4 regions of the Woeseia sp. D3-10 genome follow, and region 4 is predicted to be linked to each of the others. Evidence: riboswitches for the same ligand, from Rfam matches in the RefSeq annotation. Region 4 holds a riboswitch; each other region holds the start of a gene.
The links. Region 4 has a riboswitch for cyclic di-GMP ahead of AC0L8N_RS02245 (putative Ig domain-containing protein). Riboswitches for the same ligand answer to the same signal wherever they lie in the genome.

Region 1 (5,157 bases), 2.2 Mb from region 4:
CCCGCTCCGGCACGTGCAAGTATGCGACCAGCGGATCGAGACTGGTTACATGGAACAGCTTCGCGTTGACATCGATCGTATTGCCTTTCTTGACGAAACGTTCGGAGACAACACCGTTTATAGGGGCGCGAATCTCGGTGTAACTGACTTCGAGGCTGGCCATCTTATAGCTGGCTTCCAGCGCTTCCATTTCATACTGAATTTTTTCGAAGTCACCGGTGCTAATCAAACTTCGGTCTTTCAGGTCCTGGTTTCTTTGAAAGTCGCGGCGTAGTTTCTGCAAGTTAGCCTGAGCTTGTGTCTGCACCAGCCGCAGTCGGTCGCCGTCGAGCCTTGCCAGTAATTGGCCGGCCGTGACGTCGTCACCTTCCTCAACCAGTATCTCCCGAACTTCTCCGCCGACTTTGGCGATGACCGTTGCTTCGGCCAGCGCTTCAATCGCGGCAGTACCAGAGTACGTCGAAACAATGTCACCCCGACTTGGATACGCGGCCTCGACCGGAATAGCCGGCTGCGGCTCGTTCTCGCTGGCGGTTTCTGAGTCTGATTCTGGCTGGCACGCGGCCAGCAGCAGTGCCAGCAGAAGTCCTGAAGCCCGGTTGGCTGTCATCTCGTAACGCTCCCTCATTATTGTTATTTGCTAACGGCCCTGGTGGGCAACCGCAGAATCCATCGCAATGACGGCTGTTCCGTCGCGAACGCCCGCTGAGCCGTTGCTGATGACGACTTCACCAGCGGTGATGCCTTTGACTATCTGTACCAGTCCGCGATCCCTGACACCGGGAACGATTTCGCGCCGTTCCGCCAATCCGTTCTTGATTACATAGACGACGTGCATACCGTCTTCTTCTATGACGGCACTTTCAGGCAGGGCAACGGCATCCGCATGCTCTTCATAGCGGACACTGATTCTCGCGAACATGCCTGGTGCGAGTTCACCGTTGGTATTGTCCACGTAGGAAGTGACACGGAAGGTGCCATCACTACGGTCAACCACCGGGCTGATTCGATCAATCATCGCTGCGTATTCCCGACTTCCGGCGGCCTTCACCTGCAAGGTCAGCGGCAGTTCTACCTGGAAGTGTCGAAGCTCGTTTTGCGGCACACGAATGGTGGCCACCAGTTGCGTCGTGTCGCTGATGCGGAATGCAAGATCACCGGGCTTGAGGTACTGCCCGAGTTTTATGTCCCGGCTGCTGATGATCCCGTTGATGGGGGCACGGATTTCCGTGTAGCTGTAATTCAGCCGGTCCAGCTCCAGGGCGGCGGCCAACGCTTCAACGTCGTACTGCAGGCTGTCAAAAGACGCGGCGCTGATGAGGCCGTGCTCGTGCAGACGCTGCTGGCGGCGAAGCTCGGTACGGCGCAAAGTGAATTCGGCACCTGACTGCTCGACCTGCAGGGCCAGACGCTGGCCGTCGAGCCTTGCCAGTAACTGGCCTTGCACAACGCGGTCGCCTTCTTCGACCAACAGCTCGATTACCTCGCCGCTGACCCTTGCCGGCACGGCGGCGTCGCCGTCGGCACCCAATGTTGAGGTTGCTTGATAAGTGGCATATAAATCAGTGATATACGCACTTACGCCGCTCACCGGCAGTGGCGCTGTGGCGGTCTCGGCACTGGCCAGGCGAGCCTCACCCACACCACAGGCGGTTACCAGCGAAACGCAAACCGTTAGCAACGCTAAACGCACAAATGCTGATCTGGGAGGCATTGGATTGTCCTTGGTATGTTGGTGTTATAGTTGAGTATAACACTAAGTTCCGGAGGCGCAATGCCCAAGTCAACGCGTAAGACAGGACGTTCGCCACTGTCAATCAGATGCGCGGGAAGGCTGTTTGGATTGGAGCGGTCGGCGGGTGCGGCGTTCGGGCGCGCGAGTGCGGCCCGAGCCAGGCAGGCGTTGGCGTTGCCAGCCTCAGTTCACGCTAGAGAAAATACTGAGACAGAAACGGATTCATCATTCGGTTCTCCGGGTCCAGCCGACGGCGGATTTTTCGGAAAAACTCGATACGCTCACCGAAGATCTGCCGTGAGTGATCCTGAGAAAGGCTGCGGGACTGGTTAAACAACGGTATGCCGCCCCAGTGCTGGGCAAACTCGGCGAAGTCGATGGCAAAATCCTCCCAGCCGGCAGACTGCGTGGAAATAGCGCGCAACGCGATCATGGGTTCATCAAACATCGGCGACAGCAACGCCGATGAGTCGCGGTTCAAGCGAAAGCCCATTGTCGGCATATCGCAACGAAAGCCGTTCTCTTTATGTATGCGCTGACAGAAGTCCCGATAGGCCTGAACGACAATGGCGAAATCGTTGGCGGGAAACAGCCAGGTTGAGTAATTCATTTTTTGAGCATGGGCGATGCTTGCTTGCATGGTTGAGTTGCTGCCGTGTTCAACCAATCGGTTGTTGACCAGACCCTGAGTGATGCTGCTGATCTCGTCGATCAAACGGTAACGAACGCCGTTGACCGGCACGAGGTGCCGGAGGGATTTGAAGACGTGTGGCAACACCGTGCTTTCTCCCCAGTCCTTGATTCGCCACGGCAACCGTCCGCCGTCGGCGCTGCCGCTGTCGTGCCGGCGCAAGTCGAGATAGACCCGGTCACGGAAAGGCATCAGATAAAAGCGCACACCGGCCGGACTCCGGGCAATTTTGTCTGAAATAGCAGCGAATTCGCTGATCGTGCAGCGGCGGTGGCTGGCCGTGAACGGTCGCACCGGTCGCACTCGCAAGGTCAGTTCGTAGAGTACACCCAGCATGCCGTAGCTTAGCCGCAAGGCACTGAGCAAATTATTCTTGCTGGCATCAACTTCAAGTGGTGCGCCGCTAGGGGTGAGTAATCTTGCGCTGCAAAGTTGAGACGCGAACAGACTGCCTTCACCGCTCATGGCAGGACCAATACAGCCACTGGCGACGGCGCCGCCAACCGTTCGGTCCATCAGGTCGTGACAACCTTCCAGTTCGAGACCCTGGGACGCAAGCTCGGAGGCAAGGTCCCGTATGCGGACGCCGGGTTCAACAGTAACTGTGAAATTGTTGAGATTGACCTCACGAATCGCATTCAATGCGGTCAGATCAATCACTGTCCCTGCCGTCGTTGAATTGCAATCGGTAGACGCGCTGCCGGCACCGGCAGGCCGGAACGGTGGCAGGAAGTTGGCGCTGGGCGCGAAACAGCGAAACAACTCGCGTTCATCCTGAGGTTGAAACGTGCATGGCTTGGCCGTACCGCGCACGCGGAATGCACCTGATTGCCTGAGTATGTTTGCGCCCATCTCCCACTCCCTGCGGCACACGGAAAATGTCGGCAATTGGCGAGAGTCGCGAAGTTGTTCAACCGGCGGGAAGGGTCGGCGGCTGCCGCAGGCGCAAGACGCCTGAAACTGCTGGCAACCCCGCTGTCGTAGGTATCCCCTTAGACCGGTGGCTTTGCGACCCTGACTTTCGACAGGTGTGCCTTTATCAATTGATGGATGATCGTGGCACGGCCTCAGGGGCCTGTCAATTTGCCAGTCCGCACTTAGCTGTATGATGTTAAATCGCTTATGCACGGTAGGCTGGCCAGGTGAAGCCGAAACGGCATGTTCAGTCATTTGCCACCTGCGCAGCCGCCGATTTGCGGTATTGCTGTCGAAACTACATGCAGCCCGGATTTGTCCTATTACAATGCACGGCCCCTTGATCATGGTTAAGACATAGTGCGGTTACTCAGTTCACGAATGCGGCAGCGCCTGGCCTGGCTGTGCCTTGGTATTTCGCTCACACAGCCGGCCCTCGCCAACGAGCTGAATTATGTGGTGACCGGTATTTCAGATCCGTTGCTGAGCAATGTGCGGTTGCACCTCGAACGTTTTGGCTTTACCGGCAACAGCCGCGTGTCGGCCGGCCGCTTCGATGAGCTCAGCGAAGAAGCCCGAGAGCGGGTACGCGATGCGCTAAAACCGTACGGCTACTACCAGCCAGAAATAACGGCCACATTGGTTCCGGTCGATGGCGAGAACTGGCGCATGCGTGTGCAAGTCCGTCCCGGCGAACCGATGCGCATTGCCGTTGCCAATATTGAGCTCAAGGGCGACGGCGCTGACAATGCCGAGCTGCGCAACTGGAAGCGCAACTGGCCATTGCCCGCTGGTGCCGTGCTGAATCAACCCCGGTGGGAAGAACAGAAAAAGTCGCTGCTGATCGCAGCCGAAACTCAGGGCTACCTGCAGGCGCGTTTTACCGAGCAAAAAATTTCGGTGGACCTTGCAGCGAACGAAGCTCGTCTCGACCTTGTTATGGACAGTGGTCCTCAGGTGTTATTCGGTGACGTCATTTTTGAACAGGACATACTGAAGCCCTGGGTGCTCGAGAATGTGGCGCGCTTTGATTCGGGCACACCTTACAATGCGGAGCTGCTGGAGCAGTTTCGACTCGACTTGTGGCGTACTGGTTATTTCACTGACATTGAAGTGCGCGAAGAACGAATGTTCGAGCAATCACCGCCGGTGGTCAATCTGCACACCAAGCTTGAAGGCGATACAAAGAATACCTATCAGGGTTCTCTCGGCTATGGCACCGACACCGGAATTCGATTGCAGGGTTTGTGGAGCCGGCATCGTCTTTCTACCAAAGGTGATCGGATAGACGTCGGTACCGGCTATCGGGAAATTGATGACGAGTTTTCTATTCGTGCCGATTACCGCATCCCTCGCCGAACCGCACAACGTCAATACTGGGTAGCGAGCTCCTCGTTGCGCTACGACAACCAGGATCTGGAATTCAAGCGGCAGCAAAATGACGAAGATTTCGTGACGCTTGCCAATGGCCAGGTCCAGGATCTGAATGCCCGCTTTGGGCGGCTCCATGTGCGCGACCGCAAACAGGGCTTCCAGCAAATACTGGAAACTGTCTATGTGGAGCTCATCCGCGAATCATTCGATTACCGTCCGGGTACAGATTCTGCACCGGATATCATCGCGTTTGCGGACGATCCGCGATTCAGCGGTTTGTTCCGCAATACGGTCAGTACCCTGGCCGTTGGTATTGAGTGGGATTGGCCGGCGGTGCGCGGCAAAGCCTTTGAGACGGAGGGCCATCGCGAGCGTGCATGGTTGTTTACCGGCAACGAAGCGTGGGGCTCAGAGCGGGACTTCACCCAGTTCTACATTTCCA
Region 2 (5,157 bases), 610 kb from region 4:
AGCTTGCCGTGTTCGTCCTTCAGCTTGATGGACTTTGCGTCGATGTTGAAATTGTTTGAGTCCGCCGTGTCCTCGTGCAGCCGCAGTTTCGGAATCAGCTTGTTGATCTTCTGGTACAGGTCCGTGTTTTCTTCGGTCGGGCCGGAGATGATCAGCGGCGTTCGCGCTTCGTCAATCAGGATCGAGTCGACCTCATCGACAATCGCAAAATTGAGCGGCCGCTGGACCTTATCGTCTGCGGAGAACGCGAGATTGTCGCGCAGGTAGTCGAACCCTAGTTCATTATTCGTCGCGTAAGTGATGTCGGCGTTGTAAGACTCTGCTTTTTGTTGATGGGTCTGCCCGCTACGGGTGACGCCGACCGTCAATCCCAGGAATTCGTACACTGGACGCATCCAGTCCGCATCACGTTGCGCGAGGTACTCATTGACCGTGACGATGTGCACGCCTTTACCGCTCAGAGCGTTCAGGTAAGCCGGCAAAGTAGCGACCAACGTCTTGCCTTCGCCAGTTCGCATCTCCGCAATGTTGCCCTGATGCAGAACCATGCCGCCGATTAGTTGCACATCAAAAGGGCGCATGCCCAGCGTTCGCCAGGCCGCTTCCCGCGCTACCGCGAATGCTTCTGGCAGCAGCTGGTCGAGTGTTGCCCCGTCCGCAAGGCGTTTCTTGAATTCTTCTGTCTTCGCAGCCAAGGCACCGTCATCCAGCGCTTTGACCCCCTCTTCCAAGTCGTTAATGCGTTTTACGACCTTGTACATCTGCCGTAACAGACGTTGATTTCGGCTACCAAAAAATCGAGTAAGAAAATTTGCCACTGAGGGCTCCTGCAAGAGGGTATTCAGCCGGAGGCGCTGCCGCCACGGCCACACACAAAGACCGGTATTTTACGTACTGACTGGAAATTTGCACCACGGATTACTCTGACTCAGACAAATTGCCGAACCGGGGTTCCGGCAACTACCGTCCAGAGCATCTGTTGTTATTGATTCAAGAAGGGGTTATGAGGCCAGAGGAGAAAATTCCAAGGGCCGTAAGGCTCAGCTGTCACACTTGGCATCGAGGACCTGTAAATGCCCGGAATACGGTGACTTACTCGGCGGAGCCCTTGCGAATGAACGACACGGGATTAACCCGTTGGCCGCGGTGCAGAACCTCAAAGTGCAAATTCGGCCCCGTTGCCCGACCGGTCTCGCCCATTAGAGCTACGGTCTGGCCTTTGCGGACTTCTTCACCCACAGCGACGAGGTTTTCCAAATTGTGCGCGTAGCGGGTCGCGTAGCCATTGCCGTGATTAATTTCAACTAACTGCCCATAGCCGTATCGTTTTGACGACCAGGTCACGACGCCGTCCGCAACCGCGACAATTTCCGCGCCTTCCTTGCCGGCGAAATCAACGCCGCGATGATTCGCCGTCTTGCCCGTGAACGGATCAGTACGGCGACCAAAATAGGAAGACATCCAGCCGGACTTGACCGGCATGCCATGCGGATAGACGCGGTCGTTCAGGTTCTGATTAAGTATCACCGACTCCAGAACGCCAAGCTGCGCCTCCCGGTTGTCGAGCTGCATAGCCAGGCCCTGCATGGCGGTCAATACTTCAGGTACCGCGACAGACGAACCGATGGAATCAGGTTCTTCGGGGCCGCCGAGGGCGGGGATGGCATCAAAATCAAATTCACCGTCGTCCAGGTCCGCCATTTCGGTCAGGCGGCGGCCGAGCGCATCCAGCCGGATCACGCGCGCATTCATCTGCCCAATGCGCAGCGCCAAAGCGTTCAGCGTATCTTCGGTTTCCTGCCGGGTTGTCAGAATGGCATCGCGTTGCAATTCAAGCTCGGCATTCAGAACAGCGGTGGTTTCCAGACTTACGCCGGAACCGTTCTGTACTGAGTAAAAATAGCCGCCAAGAAAAGCCGCTCCACAAAAACCACCAATTATCAGCGCTGCAAACAGCCCCGCGGTTGGGCCGGACAGGCTGATCTGTCGAGGTTTGCCAAACCCCTTGCCAAATATCACTACATTCATTAACTACGCCCCGGATGCGTATAGTCATAGGTACTTGCACTAACGAAACCACCGCAATCATGGCCCGGCTGCCAGTCGTGGCGCCGCGTCGTTTTTGTCAGCCTATGGTCGATGGTCACTTCGGTAGCCCCGCTGTCCTAGGACGAAGCGTCCCTTAGATCGGTGGTTTTGCGTCCCCGGCTTTCGGCGGGTATGCCCTTATCAAGGCGGTCAATATGCATAATGACGCTTTTCATTACAAGATCGCACGGCCAGAATGTCGAACCCGGTCACTTCTGGTCCGTTGAAAACGCCTAGCGCGTCACACTTCATGACTATTATTCGCCTCGATAAGCTGCTGAACTCATCGTCCTCTGGACGCCTCGACAAAATTATCCGTCGTGCGCGCCAGAATCAGGACCTCACGGACCTCATTAAATCGAGCCTGGACAAAGACTTAGCTGAAGTCGTGATATCAACCACCGTCCAGAAGGACGAACTGGTCGTGGTTGCCGCCAGCTCTGCGTGGGCGGCACGGCTGCGTTTCGAGACGGATGCGCTGTTGCGGGCCGCGCGCGCGCACGTGCCGGAAGTTGCGCGCTGTCAGGTTCGGGTGGCCCGACAGGAGTCGGGCACCTGACTCAGGCGTAGGCCGGAGTCGCGTAGGAGATAGGCGCTTTGGCCGCATCCTCGTAAGTGACCTCTTCCCAGGCCGTCGTATCAGCGAGCATGGCCCGCATCAGCTTGTTGTTCAGGTCGTGGCCCGACTTGTGCGCGGAGAATTCACCGATGACCGTGCGACCGAGCAGATAAATATCGCCAATCGCGTCCAGAATTTTGTGAATAACGAACTCATTCGCGTAACGCAGGCCGTCCTCGTTCAGGATGCGGTAGTCATCGAGCACGATAGCGTTGTCCATGCTGCCGCCGAGCGTCAGGTTTCGTTCGCGCAATGTTTCAACATCGCGCAGAAAGCAAAACGTGCGGGCCCGGCTGACTTCTTTTAAAAACGACGACGAGGAAAAATCGATCGAAGCGTGCTGACTGAGTTTATTGAAGACGGGGTGATTGAAGTCGATACCAAAATTGACTTTGAAGCCATTGAACGGCGTCAATTGCGCCCACTTGTCGCCTTCTTCAATGCGAATCTTGCGCTTGATGCGAACAAAGCGCTTCGCCGCGTTTTGCTCTTCAATACCGGCGGATTGCAGCAGGAATACAAACGGCGCCGCACTGCCATCCATGATGGGAACTTCCGGTGCCGACAAATCCACGTACACATTGTCGATGCCCAGACCCGCCAGTGCCGACATCAGGTGCTCAACGGTCGCGACTTTGACATCGCCTTTGACCAGGGTTGTGCCGAGCATGGTCTCGCCAACCAGCTTGGGATCTGCGGGAATATCCACCGGTTCGTCGAGGTCGACACGTCGAAAGGTAATGCCCGTGTTTTCCGCGGCCGGGCGCAAGGTCATGTAAACCTTCTCACCGGTATGCAGGCCCACGCCGGTGGCCCGAATGGCCGTTTTCAAAGTTCGTTGTCGCAACATTGCCACAAATTCTCGCTAAGCTGTCCGCGGCCGGTCCGTATCCATGTCGATCTCGAACGTCCGCTGGTTGTATGGGCTGCGTTGCAACCGTGGCTGCGGGCAGCAGAACACCGACTGGGTCAATTAGCCGGAAATGTCGTTCCCGTGTGGTTCATGTTGTAGAAACACCACTTATATTTCAATGGCTTACAGCCATTCTCTCATTCAAATTGGGCGAAAGATTAGCACACCGTCCATCAAGTTCAAGCCATTCACTCCGGTCGGCTACTCACAATCCAGCAAACAGGCTGCATCCGACTCCGAATATTGAACGTTGTTCCCCGTCAAAAGTGGCCGGCCCGATCATTCGGGCCGGCCACAGCGGAGGCACTGGCTCGTGCAGAGTGAGTGACACGAGCTTTATTGCGGCGACAGCTCTAGTCTGCCTGACGCCGTAAAAATGCCGGAATATCCAGCAAGTCGTCTTGCAATCCAGGCTCTTCCAGGCCATCACCTACCGCACGCTTGCGCTGTACGGTCGGCTTGTCCAGCGTGTGGTAGTTCGGCTCCGAAGACGGCGCCGGTGCCGGTGCCGGGGTCGGCGCGTCGTAACTGCGACGCACAACCCGCATTGGCGTATTTGCTTGCGCCATCTGCTTGCCGAGCCCGGTAGCTACAACCGTTACCCGAATCCGATCTCCCATGTCCGGGTCGATAACCGTGCCTACCACGACCGTCGCATCGTCCGATGCGAATTCCTTGATCGTGTTGCCCACTTCCTGGAATTCACCGATAGACAAATCCATTCCAGCAGTGACGTTAACCAAAATGCCGTTCGCACCGGCCAGATTAATGTCCTCAAGCAGCGGACTGGAAACCGCCATCTCAGCGGCTTCCCGTGCACGATCTTCGCCTGATGACGAACCCGAACCCATCATGGCCATGCCCATCTCCGCCATGACTGTCCGAACATCGGCAAAGTCGACGTTGATCAGACCGGGTCGCGTTATCAATTCGGCGATACCCTGCACAGCACCTTGCAGCACTTCATTTGCAGACCGGAACGCATCCAGCAAGGTCGTCTCGCCACCCAGTACCGACAACAACTTCTCGTTCGGAATGGTGATCAATGAATCAACGTACTTGCCGAGTTCGGCGATACCGTGATCGGCAATCATCATGCGTTTGCCGCCTTCCATGATGAAAGGCTTGGTCACGACGGCCACCGTCAAAATGCCCAGCTCTTTTGCCACCTGCGCGACGATCGGTGCCGCGCCTGTTCCTGTACCACCGCCCATACCGGCAGTGATGAACAGCATGTCAGCACCTTCGATGACTTCGGTAATACGATCACGGTCTTCCATCGCCGCTTGCCTGCCAACGTCCGGGTCAGCACCAGCACCAAGACCCTTGGTGATGTTGCAGCCGATCTGTAAGGCTGTGCGTACACGTGCACTGTTGAGTGCCTGTGCGTCTGTGTTGGCGCAGATAAAATCCACGCCTTCGATACCGGAATTAACCATGTGCGCGACGGCATTGCCGCCGCCACCGCCAACTCCGATGACCTTTATCACTGCGCTCTGGCTATGCGCATCCATTAATTCGAACATGAATCATCCCT
Region 3 (5,157 bases), 400 kb from region 4:
CGTGGAAACCGCACAGAATCAGCTTCTTCTTGCCCGGGTACTGATTGATATCACCAACCGCGTAGACGCCCGGTATGGAAGTTTCAAATTTCTCGGTATCGACATTGATCGTCTTGCGGTTGATGTCGAGCCCCCACTCGGCAATCGGCCCGAGTTTCGGAGCCAGGCCGAAGAAGACCAGTGCGTTTTGCACGGCAACGGTTTGTGCCTCGCCACCTTTGACCTGCACGGTCAGTGAGCTCATCGCGCCATTGTCTTCATCGATCGCGGTGACTTTCGCATTCTCGATAACGTCAACCTGCCCGGCCGCCTGCAACTCACGCAATCGTGCCACTGATGCCGGCATGGCCCGGTACTCGTCGCGACGATGGATCAGCGTGATGTGCCGCGCGACACCTTGCAAAGCCAGCACCCAGTCCAGCGCGGAATCGCCGCCACCAAGAACAGCGATATCGCGATCCTTGTATTGCTGGGGATCCTTGACGCTGTAGTGCAGGGAGATGCCGGCACAGGCTTCCGCGCCCTCAGCACGTAACGCGCGTGGTTGAAACGAGCCGACACCGCCAGCGATCACGACCGCTTTGGCAGCAAATTGTTTACCTTTGCTCGTGGCCAGCAGGAAGCTGCCGTCATCCTGTACCTCAAGCTCGGTCACTTCTTCGCCAAAATGCATGCCGCAGCCAAACGGCTCGATCTGCTTCAGCAGGCTTTGCGTCAGCTCTTCACCGGTACACACAGGGATTGCGGGAATGTCATAGATGGGTTTGTCCGGGTACAGCTCGCTGCACTGCCCGCCCGGTCGCGGAATGGAATCGATGATTTCGGCTTTCAGCCCGAGCAGACCGAGCTCGAAGACCTGAAACAGGCCACACGGGCCTGCGCCAACAATAACTACGTCCGTACTGATCACCCACCGCTCCTGAAACAATCGCGCGAACCGGGTGCCCGCGCCGTGAATTGCAGGGCGGGATGATAAGCCACCAGAGCCGGGCTGTCTCGCCCGGCTCTGGTCGCCTGTCAGGGAATCGTACGACTGACGGGATTCGAGTAGCCGCTTTCCGTGCCGGCCGCGTTGAGCGCCGTGCTGACGAACTCGTAGGTTCCCGGTGCCAGGTTCTCAACGACGTAGGTCGTCAGTCCCGGATTGTCGATGGTCACGGAATTGGTGTAGTTGCCTGAGCTTGTGCCCCAGTAAATACGGTAACCGCTCAGATCAACCAGTGGCGTGCCGTCGGTATTCAGACTCGGCGCAGACCAGGTCAACGTTGCAGAACCCAGCGTAATCGCATTGACGGTAACCGTGAACGGACCAAGCGTGGCGCTGTCTTCGCCGTCGCTTACCGTGATTCGAATGCCAGAATAAACACCAACGTCGGCGGCTGACGGTGTTCCGCTCAGGCTTCCGTTGCTCGTGTTGAAGTTGGCCCAGCCCGGCGCACCGCTGACACTGAACGTCAGGCTGTCGCCGTCGGCATCACTCGCAGTTGGCTGGAAACTAAAGGACGAATCAACAAGCACCGAGGCGGCCGGACTCCCTGAGATTACCGGCGCGTTGTTCTCGGCAACCGCTTCAACCGTGATCGCAAAGCTCGGCAGGCTGACAGTGGCCTCACCATCGCTGACAGAAATCGCGATCCCGGCGTAGTTGCCCGCGTTACCCGCGTTCGGTGTACCCGTCAACGCACCGGTCGACTGGTTAAACGATGCCCAGGACGGGCGTCCGTTGATGCTGAAGGTCAGCGCATCGCCGTCGGCATCGCTGGCTGTCGGCTGGAAGTTATAGCTCGAACCCGCCTGAACGGTCGCAGCCGGAGTACCTGAAATCAGCGGTGCATTGTTCGCAGGCGCTGCTTCCACTGTGATGGTAAAGCCCGGCAGGCTGGCAGTGAACTCGCCGTCGGTTACAGAAATCGTGATCCCGGCGTAGCTACCCGCGTCACCCTCATCCGGTGTACCCGCCAACGCACCCGTCGACGAACTGAACGAAGCCCATGCCGGTCGACCGCTGATGCTGAAGGTCAGTGCATCGCCGTCGGCATCGCTGGCCGTTGGCTGGAAGGTATAGGCCGAGCCGGCTTGCACGGTTGTTGCCGGATTACCGCTGATCTGCGGCGCCCGGTTTGGCACTGTGGCTTCTTCCACGGTGATACTGAATGCGGCGAGACTCGCTGAGGCGGTACCGTCACTGACAGTAATCGTAATACCCGAGTAGATACCTACATCGGAATCCGACGGCGTTCCTGTCAACCGACCGGTTTGTGCATTGAAGCTGGTCCACGCCGGCAGGTTGTTAACGCTGAAGGTCAACGCATCGCCATCGGCGTCGGCGGCATTCGGCGTAAAGTCGTAGGTATTGCCCGCCACCAGGCTGCTGGACGGCGTACCGGATATGGTGGGTGCCGAATTGCTGATGCCTGCTTCGACGGTGATCGTAAATGCGGGCAGACTGCTAACGGCCTCGCCGTCCGATACGCTGATCGAAACGCCTGGCGTACTGCCGATATCGCTTTGAGAAGGCGTTCCACTCAAGCGGCCCGTCGAACTGTCGAAGGTCGCCCAGGTCGGTCGCCCGGAGATTGTAAACGTCAGGGTATCGCCATCACTGTCACTGGCGGTTGGAACGAAGTTGTAGACAGCACCTGCTCCAATCCGCGTCCGCGGCTCGCCACTTATCACTGGCGCCGAATTATCACTCGCGACGTTACCGGTTCTCAGTATCAGATTGAGGGCGTCCAACTCACTTGCCGACGCGCCGGCAACCGCTATCAGGCCGGCGTCGATATCCGCCTGCGCCGTACCCGACAACGCTGCCCGAACCTGTGCGCCATTCATGAGCGGGCGCAATTCGGCTACTTCGTTGCGCAATGTCGCAATAGCTGCTGACGGCTGCATGACTTCCGCAACCATCAAGCCAATTCGCATGGACTCCAACATGCCCGAGGTCAGCGGCAGATCGGCCAGTGCCGGGTTGGGCGTGCCATCAAAAACCTGGTTGATGGCATCCTGAATGCGGCCCATCGCATCGCTGCCGAATACCCTTAACTGGTTACGCCCTGACTCCAGCGACACCTGCGCCAACGCCACTGCAAACACAACGGAAACGCGATTGTCAGTGCGCGAACCACCGCGACCATCAAGCACACCATCAATAAGATCCGAGCCCACACTTGTAACAACTGAATTGCCGTTGGCGGAACGGCCGGTGGCCACTAATGCGTCACGGGTACGACGCACAGCTTCGCCCAGAGTCTCGGAAGCACGAACTATCTCCGCAACGTTTGTTTCGTCGAAAGCTGCTTCCATTGTTGTCGAGTTGCCAAGCGTACTCAGCCCGCTGTTCAGCTTAAGGTGCACAGTCCGCAGCGCGGCGTCCATGTTCGCCGCGTTAACACCACCGCTCATGTCAGTGGCCGCTTCGAAGGCGATCGTAGTAAACGGATTGAGGTTTGCAACGGACGCAGTCGTCGACGAACGGACCATGCTCTTCAAGTCAAAATCCGGGCTCGTCAATGTGACGAGATCGGTACCGCCCAGGCCCAGCAAGGAAAGCGGGTAATCGCTTGCGGCAGTTGTAACTTCCACATCGAAGTCCGCATTGGAGTCGCTCATGACCACACCGAGACTCGTGCCATCGTTCGCGATTACTCGAATCTCTGCGTTGGTTACGGGGCCATCGCCGACACTGCCGCTGATGCGGTGCGAACTCGTAATTTCGCCACTGCTGTTGCCATTGTCCGTGGTTTGATCGACTTCACCGGTCGGCAGACAACCAGTCATAGCAAGCAACGCTGTGATCGCAATTGCGTAGCGTTGAGTGGGTCGCACAAGGTGCTTCGGGTACATTCGTTCGCTCCTGCCAGACTGACAGGCAAACCGAATTATGTTGAAACGCTGGCTCGTGAGAATCACGAGACCGGTAGGTGCGAGGTCTAAACGCCTCTAAAGCTGGATACGCGCCCTTCCGAGCACTGCGCATCGTGTCCTACTGGCAACCCCGCTGTCATAGGTAAAAACCTTTAGACCGGTGGCTTTGCGTCCCAACTTTTCAGTTGGTTTGCCCTTATCAGTGACTGGCTAAATTTAGTTACTGAATTTTAAGAAACAGACTTTACCGACTATTACTTCGTTCTGATGTCGGCCAACCTACCAGAAGACTTTAGAAAAAAAACCTGTCTCAAAATCGCGACGCATGAATTATGTGACAATGCGTTGCCTACGATATGTTTAATAACCGTCGCATTCTGCGGACACATCGCAAACTGTCTGCACAACGTGAAACCGCACTAAGTTCAATAGGAACGGTGGCTTGCAATTGCTTTCAAGAATTCACGAAAACAACGCCAAATCGCCTTTCATCGTGCATTATGCAAAACCACGTTGCGGGATTATTTTTCTATGAATAAAAAATTTCCTGCCTATCAGAGCAGCTGCGGTTGGAATGCGCTGCTCGCTGCGCAATCCGAGGTAACAACCCTCAATGGTGAACTCGAAAGCGATCTCATCATTATAGGCGCCGGCTATACCGGAGTTGCGGCTGCACGGCGTTACGCTGAATTATCACCTTCGTCGAACATCACTTTATTGGATGCCAGTCGAATTGGTGAAGGTAACCCAGGGCGCAACTCAGGGTTTCTGCTCGAAATATCGCTGGCCAATGACGTCGATACCGCAAACATGGATCGCTTGCAGCGCTGCAATGAACTGCTTGGCGAAACGATGCGACAGCTAGCGCGAGATGCCGCGTCCGCAGCAATAGATTGCCAGCTGGAACGCGCCGGGACCTACCGCGCGGCCGCCGGAAAATTGGGCAGCGCTGCCTTACGCAAGTATCGAACATTTCTCGAAACGGCCGGCCTCCCCGTCGAAACTCTGTCGCGAGAACAATTGCAGGAACGCATCGGCACGCGCTTCTACCGCGAGGGACTTTACTCCCCACATTGTTACCTCGTGCAACCGGCCGCGCTGATTCGCTCACTGGTGGCCAAACTTCCCACAACCGTTTCCGTATTCGAGGAATCTCCCGCAATCAAAATTGACGCGATTCGGGATGCCTGGCGTGTAACAACGCCAAACGGCCACGTAACTGCACGCAAGCTATTTCTCGCCAACAATGCGTTCTGCAAATACCTAGGTGTTGGCGCTTCACGAATCACCGCG
Region 4 (5,157 bases):
CAGGCGGTATTCTAGGTGCGTTGCTCGGTGTTGCCGGGTTGTTTGACAACCTGATGCTGGCGGCAATGATCATCACCGGTACCATGGCCGGCTCGGCCTGGCTGCTGGCCCGTCACGGCATCGACACCCGTCGCCTGAAGCTCGAAGACATCCACGGCGCCATCCTGCGCCGCGGTGCTTGAACCATGTCACTTTTTGCCAGGTGCGTGGCCAACCGCAGCTAACAGGCGACTCATCCCGGGAGGTGGGATCGGGCGTGATGCGACTCGACGCAACCGTATCAATCGAGAAATAAAAGAACCGTACAAGACGGGCCTTTTTGTTTGTATGGCGTCCCCAAGGGGATTCGAACCCCTGTTACCGCCGTGAAAGGGCGGTGTCCTAGGCCTCTAGACGATGGGGACTCAGGACTTGTTTCCGTAAGGATTTGGTGGAGCTAGGCGGGATCGAACCGCCGACCTCTTGCATGCCATGCAAGCGCTCTCCCAGCTGAGCTATAGCCCCACGGAGGCCGGGACTTTACGTAGCCATGCCTGCGCTGTCAAGGCGGAACCGAAATTCCCTGAGCGTATTGCTATCAACTGGCTGCAGCTCTCTCGCGAATCATTTCGAGTGCTGCATCCAGACGCTGCAAACTACGCTCCCGGCCGATTAATTCCAGCGTGATATCGATAGGCGGAGAAACGCCATTGCCAGTCACCGCAACACGCAGCGGCTGACCCAGTTTCCCCATATTGAGATCAAACGCCGCAGCAGCGGCTTCAATCGTCTCCATGAGCCCGCTTGCCCGCCACTCTGGCAATGCCGCCAATCGTTCGCGCACATCCAGCAAAGGCTCCAGCACAACCGGCCGAAGGTTTTTCTTTGCCGCTTTAGGATCAATCTCGTCAAAGTCGTTGTAGAGGTACTGGCAACTCTCGGCCAGGTCCACCAGTGTCTCGGCGCGTTCGCGGTAGGCGTCTGCAACTGCCGACGGCTCAGGCCCTGAGTCAACAGCCAACCCCGCCCGTTCAAGAAACGGCCGCAGCAGCTCGCCGAGCTCTTCAGCCGGCATCGCCTTGATGTGCTGCTGATTGAGCCAACGCAGCTTTTCCGGATTGAAGGCGGAGGCCGATTGATTGACGTCGGCGATATCGAACAATGCAATCATCTCGTCGACCGAGAAAATTTCCTGATCCGCGTGTGACCAACCCAGCCGGACCAGATAGTTGAGCAACGCGGCAGGCAAATACCCTTGCTGCTGATAGTCACGTATATCGACAGCGCCGTGCCGCTTGGACAGCTTGGCCCCGTCAGGTCCCAATATCATCGGCAGGTGCGCGAAACTCGGCGGAGAGACCCCCAATGCGGCAAACATGTTCATTTGCCGCGGCGTGTTGTTGAGATGATCGTCCCCTCGAATGACGTGCGAAACACCCATGTCGGAATCATCGACAACCACTGTGAAGTTGTAGGTCGGCGCACCATCAGAGCGACAAATAATCAGGTCGTCGAGCTCGCGGTTACTGAATACCACATCACCGCGAACAAGGTCTGCCACCAGCACATCGCCGTCCGCCGGATTACGGAAACGCACAACCGGCTTCACCCCATCAACAGGCACAGCGCCATCACGACAACGACCGTCGTAACGCGTTTTCACGCCAGCGGCCATTTGCTCCTCGCGGAGAGCGGCCAGGCGCTCCCGGCTGCAATAGCAATGGTAGGCCTTACCCTCGTCCAGCCATTGGGCAATCACCTCGCCATACCGGTCGAAACGTCGGGTCTGGTAGACGGGCTGCTGATCCGAGGTAATGCCGAGCCACGACAGTCCTTCGAAAATGGCGGTGACGTTCTCGTCCGTCGAGCGCTCGCGATCAGTGTCCTCAATCCTTACGAGGTATTCTCCGCCGGTGTGGCGCGCGTACAGCCAGCAAAAAAGCGCAGTGCGAATACTGCCAAGGTGGAGGACTCCAGTTGGGCTCGGAGCGAAACGGGTACGAACGGTCATTTCAGGGTCTGTTCCTGCCTGAGAAAAAGGCTGGCAATAGTAGCAGAAAGCCGGTTCAGCCCGGCGACGACCATAAGGTTCGCCGCATGATTCCCGCGATACTGGTCTACCGTCCTTTCGCGCAATCAAAGACTTTGCGCAGAATTTTCAAGCACTTCGGACCTGTCGCTGAACGGCGACGAAACAAAACCGCTGGAATGCTGGGGACTTAGCTGCTGTTACCTAGAAAAGACCTTAAACGGCGTCAGAGAATTGCGACAGAAAATTCGCAAATTGCTAGGATGCGACGCCATAGGGCGAGATCAATTTAGACGTAACTGCTCTGATTCTAAACACATTAGTATTTTTTGGCACAGTACTTGCTCTAATAAAGCTGAAGCCCGGTGTTACGGGGTATTGAGTGCATGCACTTCCTGCCCCGCCGAATATTCGTGCTGCCCTTATATCAGCAGCTAGAGACGATTCGGTCATGTGACATAAGCGGTCTGTGAACTTAAAGCATGATGGACTTCAAAGTTTACAGGTACGGGCCTTGCCTGCAGTCAGTCCAGTGCTATAACTTGGCTGTACTGTAAATGGCAAACCTGTCGAAAGACAGGGACGCAAAGCTTCCGGTCTACGGGTTTTACCTATGACAGCGGGGTTGCCAGAGTCCGAAGTGCGATCGCACTCCCGGACGCTATCTAACGGCACCTGCCAGATTAGCCCCTGACTACCGGAATTCGTGAACCACGGTTGCTCGAACGTTCGCAAGGTTGCATTACCAAAGCACCTGCACCTGCTGACGCTCAAGACATCGAACGAGGTACGGTAATGAAACTAGTTTTGTCCAAGTCGATCGGCACTTTTGCCATCCTGTCGCTGCTGCTGACCTTGAGCGGCTGCCTGACAGCGGGTGGAGAAGTCGATAACGGCGACGGCAACTCGCCGCCCCCCGGTCAGGACGGCAACTCGGCTCCGGTCATTTCCGGCAGCCCTGCATCCGCCATTACGATCGGGCAGACCTACACATTTACACCGAACGCCACCGACCCGGACGGGGACCCGCTGACGTTCTCGATCGAAAACCTTCCAAACTGGGCAACCTTCAACACCACCAATGGACAATTAACAGGGCAACCGCTGCTCGGCAATGAAGGTTCGTACAACAACATAACGATCAGCGTGTCCGATGGTACGGCGACCGTGGTACTTCGCCAGTTCTCGATTGCGGTTACGCAGTCCGGGCTTGGCTCTGTAACGTTGTCACTGGCTGCACCGTCGGTAAATACCGACGGTACACCGTTTACCGATCACGCCGCATTCAAGATCTACTACGGCATGACCCGTGGCCAGTATCCGAATGACGTTTATGTCGACAATCCGGGGCTTTCGTCCTATCAAGTCGAGAATCTGGCTCCCGGCACTTATTACTTTGTCGCTACGGCGGTCAATCAATATGGCATTGAAAGCAGCTTCTCGAACGACGTCATGCGTGTCGTAAATTAAACCTGCGCCGATTTTTCAGGTCAGAAGCATCAACACGCTATGAAACAATGGCACTGAAGATCAACAGACCCGTACCCGAAACCGAACGACAGTGGCAAACCAGACAATGCGATTACACGTCCGATTCCTATTTTTGACGACACTTTTTTTATCAGCGACGGTTGGAGCTCAACAGGACCCAATGACAGGCAACAATGCTCCAGCGGTAATACTGGGAGCCTCGTACGCAGCAGAATGGCCAATCGAGCGGCTGGCTGGTCACAAAGTGGTTAATCGAGGAATAGGCGGTAACGAGTCCTTTGACATGCAAGAGCGATTCAGCCAGGACGTAGTCGCGCTTGACCCTGCCAAGGTCTTAATCTGGGGCTTTATTAACGACATCTTTCGCGCAGAACCCGGAAAGATGGCAGAAACGAAACAACGCATCCAGAGAGGTTACCAATCGATGGTTGCCGCTGCAGAAAAGGAAGGAATTGAAGTAATTCTTGCAACAGAGGTGTCCATTCGCGGCAAAGCGGGCTTTACGAATTGGGCGGCCAGCGTTGTAGGCGACATTCTTGGCAAGACCAGTTATCAAAGCATGATTAATGGGCACGTGAACGAGGTCAACATCTGGCTGAAAGATTTTGCCCGCTCCAAAGGCATAACGGTTCTCGACTTTGAATCGCTCCTCGCGGACTCGGACGGAACACGAAAGAGCGAGTTTGCTGTCGAAGACGGCAGTCACCTTACGGCAGCGGCATACGCAGCCATGAGCAAGTACACACAAGATGCATTACAAGCCGGACAGACGGCTAACGAGGTTAAATAGGAAATGACTACTCGGATATGGACCCGCAAACACGGGGATACAGGACGTATCAAACGCCGCAGCGGCCACGCATTTGCACTGTTTGTTGCAATGATGCTGGGAGCAACCGGCATTCATTCCAAGGAACTCTATGTCGATGGAGCTAATGGCGACGACAGTGTGAGTTACGCACAAAATAGTGCCAACAGTCCTTGGTCGACACTTGGCCGTGCCATGTGGGGAAGCACAAATATTAATAGCCCCAACTCCGGACAAGCCGCGCAAGCGGGTGACACCGTTATAGTTCGAGCTGGCGTCTACTCGACTACGCAGGGCACCGGCGAGCGCTACGAGCCGATCTACAATCCAGTAAATGATGGCCGGCCAGGCGACCCGATTACTATTCGAGCAGAGGGCGTAGTTAGCCTGCAATCGAATACGAATACAATTGGCGAACCGATCATCGGTACTTTGAACCGCCAATACATCGTTTGGGACGGCTTCTATATTGATGAAATCAATGTAGACACCAAAGCAGATACCGGCCCGGTCGTCGTCTGGGGTTCGAGCAACATTACGATTCAGAATCTTACAGTGCGTGGCAAAACAGTTAGCTGGGGCGACAATCACAGCGCCATTCGAATTGAATATTCGACGGACTCGCTGATTCGCAGCAACCACCTGTTTGAGAATCGCGGTGCGTCAAACCAATACAATGGCTCTGCAATCATTCTATATGATTCGAGCGGTATCACCATGGAGCACAATGAGATTCATGACTCTCAGGGCGGCATATTTATCAAAGGCTCTTATGGCGCAACTGCGAACCACAGAATCACCGTTCGCTACAACCTGCTCTATAACCTGGGTGTTGGCATCACTCACGGTA

Region 1: linked by a shared signal. The riboswitch ahead of AC0L8N_RS11670 (FAD-binding oxidoreductase) and the one ahead of AC0L8N_RS02245 (putative Ig domain-containing protein) in region 4 are both predicted to bind cyclic di-GMP.
Region 2: linked by a shared signal. The riboswitch ahead of AC0L8N_RS04935 (M23 family metallopeptidase) and the one ahead of AC0L8N_RS02245 (putative Ig domain-containing protein) in region 4 are both predicted to bind cyclic di-GMP.
Region 3: linked by a shared signal. The riboswitch ahead of AC0L8N_RS04155 (beta strand repeat-containing protein) and the one ahead of AC0L8N_RS02245 (putative Ig domain-containing protein) in region 4 are both predicted to bind cyclic di-GMP.

What each region holds. Positions count from the first base shown of each region.
Region 1 covers NZ_JBVVTW010000007.1:2,540,407-2,545,563, forward strand. Annotated here, with positions in the region: gene AC0L8N_RS11660 (efflux RND transporter periplasmic adaptor subunit) at 1-610, opposite strand, end outside; gene AC0L8N_RS11665 (efflux RND transporter periplasmic adaptor subunit) at 641-1,714, opposite strand; gene AC0L8N_RS11670 (FAD-binding oxidoreductase) at 1,929-3,278, opposite strand; cyclic di-GMP riboswitch class I at 3,389-3,471, opposite strand; gene AC0L8N_RS11675 (autotransporter assembly complex protein TamA) at 3,723-5,157, shown strand, end outside.
Region 2 covers NZ_JBVVTW010000007.1:932,077-937,233, forward strand. Annotated here, with positions in the region: gene secA (preprotein translocase subunit SecA) at 1-818, opposite strand, end outside; gene AC0L8N_RS04935 (M23 family metallopeptidase) at 1,093-2,028, opposite strand; cyclic di-GMP riboswitch class I at 2,148-2,235, opposite strand; gene AC0L8N_RS04940 (DciA family protein) at 2,339-2,647, shown strand; gene lpxC (UDP-3-O-acyl-N-acetylglucosamine deacetylase) at 2,649-3,557, opposite strand; gene ftsZ (cell division protein FtsZ) at 3,974-5,146, opposite strand.
Region 3 covers NZ_JBVVTW010000007.1:724,298-729,454, forward strand. Annotated here, with positions in the region: gene AC0L8N_RS04150 (NAD(P)/FAD-dependent oxidoreductase) at 1-958, opposite strand, end outside; gene AC0L8N_RS04155 (beta strand repeat-containing protein) at 1,018-3,843, opposite strand; cyclic di-GMP riboswitch class I at 3,985-4,069, opposite strand; gene AC0L8N_RS04160 (NAD(P)/FAD-dependent oxidoreductase) at 4,396-5,157, shown strand, end outside.
Region 4 covers NZ_JBVVTW010000007.1:324,590-329,746, forward strand. Annotated here, with positions in the region: gene AC0L8N_RS02225 (MFS transporter) at 1-182, shown strand, start outside; tRNA gene AC0L8N_RS02230 (tRNA-Glu) at 329-404, opposite strand; tRNA gene AC0L8N_RS02235 (tRNA-Ala) at 429-504, opposite strand; gene gltX (glutamate--tRNA ligase) at 578-1,990, opposite strand; cyclic di-GMP riboswitch class I at 2,558-2,641, shown strand; gene AC0L8N_RS02245 (putative Ig domain-containing protein) at 2,804-3,478, shown strand; gene AC0L8N_RS02250 (GDSL-type esterase/lipase family protein) at 3,585-4,289, shown strand; gene AC0L8N_RS02255 (right-handed parallel beta-helix repeat-containing protein) at 4,293-5,157, shown strand, end outside.